One region of the Marichromatium sp. AB32 genome, then DNA from elsewhere that is predicted to be linked to it. Evidence: predicted binding sites of a transcription regulator. Region 1 holds the regulator's gene; the other holds the start of a gene.

Region 1 (3,553 bases):
CGCGCTCGAGCAGACGCTCGAAGACGAGTTCGGTGTTGAGACGGGGGTGGTCGTTGGCCAGCAGCTCGGCGAGCGTCTCGAGCAGCCGCTTCTTGCTGGCGATCTCGGCACCGCAGCTGACTCGGGCCTCGCTGATCAGGTCTGGACTGAACATCGGTCAAGGCTCCTGGTGGTCGCAGGGACAGGGGCGCTGGGCGGTGACGGTGTCCGGTGTCCATACCGGCGGGTGATCGGGGCGCGTGGTCGTGGTCATGGATTCTGGGTGTCCTTCGAGTCGTCGGAGCCCGCAGGTGTCGATATCGGCTCGGATCTCAGGGTCTCAATGCAAAACACCCCGAACGGCGCGATCACGGATCCGTTCGAGGTGTCGGTGCGTCGGTCCGGCGGGTGTCGGGTGTCCCGACGCCCCGCCGACGCATGGGCCATCAGGCCGTTGCCGGGCTATTCGGTATCGGCCTCGGCGTCGGCCTCGGCTTCAGAGTCGGCCGCCTTCGGGCCGGGTGCGCTGCGATAGTCGTTCTTCTTCTCCTTGTGGCGCAGGATCTGGCGATCGAGCTTGTCGGTCAGGCCGTCGATCGCGGCATACATATCTTCATGCACGGAGTCGGCGAAGAGCTTCCCACCATTGATGTGCAGCGTCGCCTCGGCCTTCTGGTCGAGCTTCTCAACGCTGAGAATGACGTGGGCATTGGTGACGTGGTCGAAGTGACGCGCCAGGCGTGCGAATTTGCTGTCGACGTAGTCGCGCAGTGCCTCGGTGATGTCGACGTGATGACCCGTCAGATTGATTTGCATCATTGGACTCCTTACAGGGGTTCCAAACAGCCTGCTCATGCCAGGCGTTTGCGCTCGTTCGAGGCTGGAATACCCATGGCCTCGCGGTACTTGGCGACGGTTCGACGCGCGACCTGGATGCCGCGATCGGCCAGTTCGGCCGCGATCTTGCTGTCGCTCAAGGGTTTTCTGGCGGGTTCGGCGGCGATCAGCTTACGAATGAGCGCGCGGATCGCCGTTGATGAACACTCCCCACCAGAAGTGGTGCTGACGTGGGACGAGAAGAAGTACTTGAACTCCAGGGTGCCCCTCGGCGTATGCATGTATTTCTGCGTGGTGACCCGGGAGACGGTCGACTCGTGCAGCTCGAGCGCCTCGGCGACGTCGCGCAGCACCATCGGCCGCATCGCCTCCTCGCCGTGCTCGAAGAACGCCTGCTGCATCTCCACGATCTTGGCGCCCACCCGCAGCACGGTGTCGTTGCGGCTCGCCAGGCTCTTGATGAACCAGCGCGCCTCCTGCAGGTGGTTGCGCATGGTGACGCTGTCGCTGCTGGTGTCGGCGCGCCGGATCAGCCGGGCGTAGTCTGCGTTCACCCTCAGTTTAGGTGTGGATTCCGGGTTGAGTTCCACCGACCAGCGACCATTCTCTCTGCGCACGAAGATGTCGGGTACAACGTACTCCGGGGGCTCCTGCGCGATCAAGTCGCCGGGGTGCGGGTTGAGCTGGCAGATCAGCGTGAGTGCACCACGAATCTCGGGCTCGGTCTGCTTGAAGCGGCGCATCAGCGCGGCGATGTCCTTGCGCGGCAGGTGCTCGAAGCCGTCGCGACAGATCGCCAGCGCGAGGTCGCGCTGCGGGGTCTCGGCGGGGAGCTGCCGCAGCTGGATCTGCAGGCACTCGGCGAGATCGCGGGCGCCGACCCCCGGGGGATCGAACGACTGCACCCGGTGCACCATGGTGGCGATCTCCTCGAGGCTGATCTGATCGTCGCCGATGGTGCTCAGCAGCTCGTCGAGATCGGCCCGAAGATAGCCGCGCGCGTCGATGGCATCGATCACCGCCTCGGCGATCATCTCGTCGCGCTCGCTCAGCCGGATCAGGTTGAGCTGCCAGAGGAGGTGATCGTGCAGGGTCTGAGGGCGGCTCTGGTGGAGGAAGGGGTCGAAATCGGCGTTCTCGGCGCTGCCCTGGGTGCTCGGCGGTAGATAGCCGTCGTAGACATCGGCCCACTGGGTGTCGACCGGGAGCTCATCGGGGATCTCGTTGGTCTCGCCCTGGAGCTCACGCTCGGCGCTGCCCTGCTCATCGCTGGGCGGGGACTCGTGTGCGCCATTGCCGCTGTCCTCTCCGTTGGCGGCGAAGCGGTCGGCCTCCTCGGCCTCCTCGAGCATCAGGTTGGAGTCCAGCGCCTCCTGGATCTCCTTCTGCAGCTCGAGCGTCGACAGCTGCAGGAGGCGAATCGCCTGCTGCAGCTGGGGCGTCATCGTCAGGTGTTGGCCGAGGCGAAGCTGGATGGTTTGCTTCATGGATCGCCGATGCGTCTTGCGTCTGTCTCTATGCCGGGTCGATGACCGTCCTATGACGATTATAGGTCGGGTGGCAACAAAGGTGCCTGAGTCACGTCAAGCGCGCCCCCTGCCGGGGCGCGATGGTCTTCATCTTACTCCCAATATGTAGCAGCGGGGCGCGGATGCTGCCGCCTACATGCTACATGGCGAAGTCGGCGCCGAGATAGACGTCGCGTACCTGCTGGTTGGCGAGCAGCTCGTCGGGGCGGCCGGCGGCGATCACCTCGCCATTACTGATGATGTAGCCGCGATCGCAGATGTCGAGCGTCTCGCGCACGTTGTGATCGGTGATCAACACGCCGATGCCGCGCTCGCGCAGGTGCGAAACGATCGCCTTGATGTCGCCCACGGCGATCGGGTCGACGCCGGCGAAGGGCTCGTCGAGCAGCATCACCTTGGGGTCGACGGCCAGCGCGCGGGCGATCTCGAGACGACGGCGCTCGCCGCCGGAGAGGCTGAGCGCCAGCGACTCGCCGATATGGGCGATGCCGAGCTCCTCGAGCAGCTGCTCGCAACGCTGCTCGCGCTGCTCGCGGTCGAGGTCGCCGCGGGTCTCGAGGATCGCGAGGATGTTGTCGCGCGCGCTGAGCTTGCGAAACACCGAGGGCTCCTGCGCCAGATAGCTCAGTCCGGCGCGCGCGCGCGCATGCATTGGCATCAGGGTGACATCGTGCTCGTCGAGGGTGATGCGCCCCTGGTCGGCCGGGATCAGCCCGACGATGAGATAGAAGCAGGTGGTCTTGCCCGCGCCGTTGGGGCCGAGCAGCCCGACCACCTCGCCGGCCTCGACCTCGACGCTCACTCCCCGCAGGACCTCGCGGCTGCGATAACGTTTCTTGAGCTGTTCGGCGCGCAGTACGCTCATCCGTCGACCCCTGTCATGACTCCTCCTCGGGGGTGATGGTGATCCGCACCCGACCGCTGCCGCCGGCACGGAAGTGTTCGCGGGCACGGTCGTAGACGATGTGCTCGCTGGCGACGCGGTCCTCGCCCTGGATCAGTACCGCCTCGTCGATCAGCACCAGCTCGTCGCGGTCGGTGTCGAACTCCATGCGCCTGGCGAAGGCGCGGACCTCGCCCTGGTCGTCCTCGAGCAGTTGACGGAAGCGCGCCGGGGTGCCGATGGCGATGATCTGGCGCGGGCGGCGGTCCTCGCGGTGATAGACGGTCATGTGGTCGGCGTGCAGGCGCATGCTGCCCTGGGTGAC
Region 2 (3,553 bases), on a different contig from region 1:
GGTGCTGAAACCGGGGTCGGGGCTGTTCTTCTCGACCGGCGGGAACACCTGCAGACGCTGGCCGGCGCTGTTGACGACGAAGCCGTCGCGGTTGACCTGGAAGGCCCCGGCGCGGGTGTAGAGCTGCTCGCCGTTGTCGTTGAGCACGAAGAAGCCCTCACCGTTGATCGCGAGATCGAGCGCGTTGTCGGTGAAATCGATGTTGCCCTGGCTGAACTGCTGGGTCACCGCCTCCAGACGCACGCCCGAGCCGATGGCGGTCTTGGTGATGTCGCCGTAGGAGTTGGCGAAGACGTCGGCGAACTCGGCGCGCGACTCCTTGAAGCCGACGGTGCCGGCGTTGGCGATGTTGTTACCCGTGACCTCGAGGTCGGCCGAGGCGGCGTTCAGACCACTGAGTCCGATGCGAAAAGGCATGATGCGTCTCCTGAACTAGAGCTGATATCTGCGATGACGTCCCAGGGTCTACCGGCGCGCCGCATCCATGCGCGCGTCAACTGCCGATGCGGAACACACTGTTGAAGTCGACGTTGCCGAGCCCCTGCACCTGGAGCACCAGGCCACTGTCCTCCCCGCCCAGGGCGACGCTGCTGACCTCGCCACTGACCAGGGTGTAGAGCGCCTCGGTGCTCTCGCCGAGCAGCGCCCTGGACTTGAACTCGTAGGTGCCGCTGGGCGCCTCCGTTCCGTCGTTCGTCAAGCCGTCCCAGGTGAAGTCATGCAAGCCCGATGCCTGGGTACCGAGATCCATCGAGCGCACCACCTGTCCCGCATCGTTGTAGACGTCGACCGTAACGCCAGTCCCGGAGCTCGGCAGACTGATCGCTCCCGCCACCGTCTCCCCCGACTGGAACTCGAAGTCCTCGACCGGCACCAGTACATCGCGACCGACCAGGGACGCGCCCTGCAGGGTCTGCCATTGGCTGAACGACTGCGCCAACGACTCGAAGGCGACGGTCAGCTCCTCGATGCCGGTGACGGTGGAGAACTGCGCCAGCTCGCCGATGAACTCGCCGTTCTCCATCGGGTTGAGCGGGTCCTGGTTGGACAGCTGGGTGGTCATCAGCTTGAGGAAGTCCTCCTGGCCGAGCGAGTTGTCGATCGGTTCCTTCTTGGTGCCCTCGTAACTGCTGAGCCCCAGCCCAGTGAGCACGTCGGTATTGATTTCACTCATGGCGAGGCTCCTAGCTCTGACCGATGCGCAGGGTGCGCTGCAACAGCTGGCGCGAGGTGTTCATCACCTCGACGTTGGCCTCGTAGCTGCGCGAGGCCGACATCATGTTGGCCATCTCCTCGACGACGCTGATCGCCGGGCGGAACACATAGCCCTCCTCATTGGCCTGCGGGTGGTTGGGCTCGAAGGTCGGGATCGGCTCGGCGGTAGAGTCGACGATATCGGCCACCCGCACCGGGCGGGCCGCGCCCGTGGGGTCGCTGCGATCGAGCAGGGTCTGGAACAGCACCTGCTTCGACTTGTAGGTCTCCTCCGGCGAGCTCGCCGCGGTATTGGCGTTGGCCAGGTTTGAAGCGACGGTATTCAGTCGCACCGACTGCGCGGTCAGCGCCGAGGCCGAGGTATTGAAGACACTGAATAGGGTGCTCATGCCTTACTCCTTGCGTAGTGCGGAGCGGATGCCGGAAACCCGACGATTGAGGAACTCGAGGCTGCTCTGGAACTGCATGGCGTTCTCGGCGAAGGCGGCGCGCTCGAACTGCGGGTCGACGGTGTTGCCATCAAGCGACGGCTGCGACGGGATGCGATAGAGCGGCGCCATCGCCGAGTCCAGATCCGCGCGCGGCAGCGGCAGATGGCCCTGCCGGGTCTGCTCCAGTGGCAACAGATCGTCACGCTCGACCTGGGTGGCGAGCGCAGACCTGAAATCGATGTCCTGTGCCTTGTAGTTCGGGGTGTCCGCGTTGGCGAGGTTCGAGGCCAGCAGCTCCAGACGCTGTGCCCGCACCCGTACCGCCGCGGGCTGGATCCCCAGTGCCTTGTCGAGTGAAAGACTCATGTGGAACACGCCTGTGGCATTGACTTGCCGAAGACAATGCAAACATTAGGCCAACCTGGAGGCTGGAGGCTGGAGGCTGGAGGCTGGAGGCTGGAGGCTGGAGGCTGGAGGCTGGAGGCTGGAGGCTGGAGGCTGGAGGCTGGAGGCTGGAGGCTGGAGGCTGGAGGCTGGAGGCTGGAGGCTGGAGGCTGGAGGCTGGAGACGACCCCGCCGCGAACAGACAGGAGCGCGAGCGGGGTCGTAGAGAGGCGCTAACGACGCCTGAGCACGGCGCCCTTTGGCGTGCGGACCATCTCGAAGGCGTTGGTATAGGAGCCGACCGATTCGGAGGCTCCGACGAAGAGATAGCCACCCGGCTCCATCTGTTTGGCAATGCCGTCAAAAACCCGACGCTTGGTCTCGGCCGAGAAATAGATCAGCACGTTGCGACAGAAGACGATCTCGAACTTGCCGAGCGCGGCATAGGACTCCATCAGGTTGAGCTTCTGGAAGCGGACCCGACGCTGGATATCGGGCTTGATGCGATGCCCGTTGGGCACGGTCTCGAAGAAACGGTCGCGCCGTTCCTTGCTCAGGCCGCGCACGATCCCAAGCCCATCGTAGACACCACCACGCGCCTCGGCGAGCACGGTATCGGAGAGATCGGTGCCGAGCACGCTGGTCTGGATGTTCTTCGGCGGAAAGCTCTGCTCCCACTCGGCCAGCACCATGGCGATGCTGTAAGGCTCCTGACCGCTCGAGCAGGCCGCCGACCAGATGCGGATCGGGCGTTTCTTTTCCGCCAGCTCGGGCAGGACCACGTGGCGCAGGATCTCGAACGGATAGACATCACGAAACCATGAGGTCTCGTTGGTGGTCATCGCGTCGATCACACGCGACTTGAGCGTCGGGTCCGCAGAGCGGCGCAGCGCGCGCAGCAGCTCCTCGACACTGGAGAAGGAGAACTCACCGAGCAGGCGTGAGAGCCGACTGGAGACGAGATACTGACGATTCTCACCCAGCACCAAGCCGCAGCACTCGGAGAGAAAGCGCGAGAATTCTGCGTAGTCTTGCGGATCTATCACGACAGACCTCTGGCCAAACGTCCGTTCGCATCCGCCATGCACTGGCGCAGGACCACGCTGATCGAATCACTCAATGGAATACTCACACTTTCTATGCATCAGGAAGACTGTAAGGGCCATCTCGCTCAGGAGTCGTCCGCGGGTCGGCCACCATGCTTCATCACCATCGCGGCCAACTCGTCCGGATCGAACTTCGGCAGGAAGTCATCGGCCCCGGCGCGCTTGACCATATCGGCGTTGAACTGCCCGCTCAGCGAGGAGTGCAGCACCACCGGCAGATCCTTGAGCTTGCTATTGTCGCGGATCTTGCGGGTCAGGGTATAGCCGTCCATACGCGGCATCTCGATGTCGGAGATCACCATCTCGATGGTGTCCGAGACAGCGCCAGTCTCGGCCAGCTCCTCGAGGAAGTCGAGCGCGGCGCGACCATCGGAGCGGGTCTCGACCTGGAAACCGATCTCGCCAATGGCGCGCTCG

What was found. The regulator sigma-54, encoded in region 1, starts transcription at its own class of promoters, with help from an activator protein. The targets are predictions, from matches to a motif close to TGGCANGNTNCNTGCTT.
Region 2: flgB (flagellar basal body rod protein FlgB) is a predicted target of sigma-54. The motif match lies at 2,049-2,065, and genes of this name have one in related genera.

The regions. Positions count from the first base shown of each region.
Region 1 is NZ_RHFJ01000016.1:24,144-27,696, forward strand. Features, by position in the region: gene EBL85_RS07055 (PTS sugar transporter subunit IIA) at 1-154, opposite strand, end outside; gene hpf (ribosome hibernation-promoting factor, HPF/YfiA family) at 442-795, opposite strand; gene EBL85_RS07065 (RNA polymerase factor sigma-54) at 831-2,303, opposite strand; gene lptB (LPS export ABC transporter ATP-binding protein) at 2,485-3,210, opposite strand; gene lptA (lipopolysaccharide transport periplasmic protein LptA) at 3,224-3,553, opposite strand, start outside.
Region 2 is NZ_RHFJ01000001.1:141,569-145,121, forward strand. Features, by position in the region: partial or broken gene EBL85_RS17370 (flagellar hook-basal body complex protein) at 1-417, opposite strand, end outside; gene EBL85_RS00695 (flagellar hook assembly protein FlgD) at 494-1,174, opposite strand; gene flgC (flagellar basal body rod protein FlgC) at 1,185-1,604, opposite strand; gene flgB (flagellar basal body rod protein FlgB) at 1,608-2,012, opposite strand; gene EBL85_RS00715 (protein-glutamate O-methyltransferase CheR) at 2,264-3,076, opposite strand; gene EBL85_RS00720 (chemotaxis protein CheV) at 3,202-3,553, opposite strand, start outside.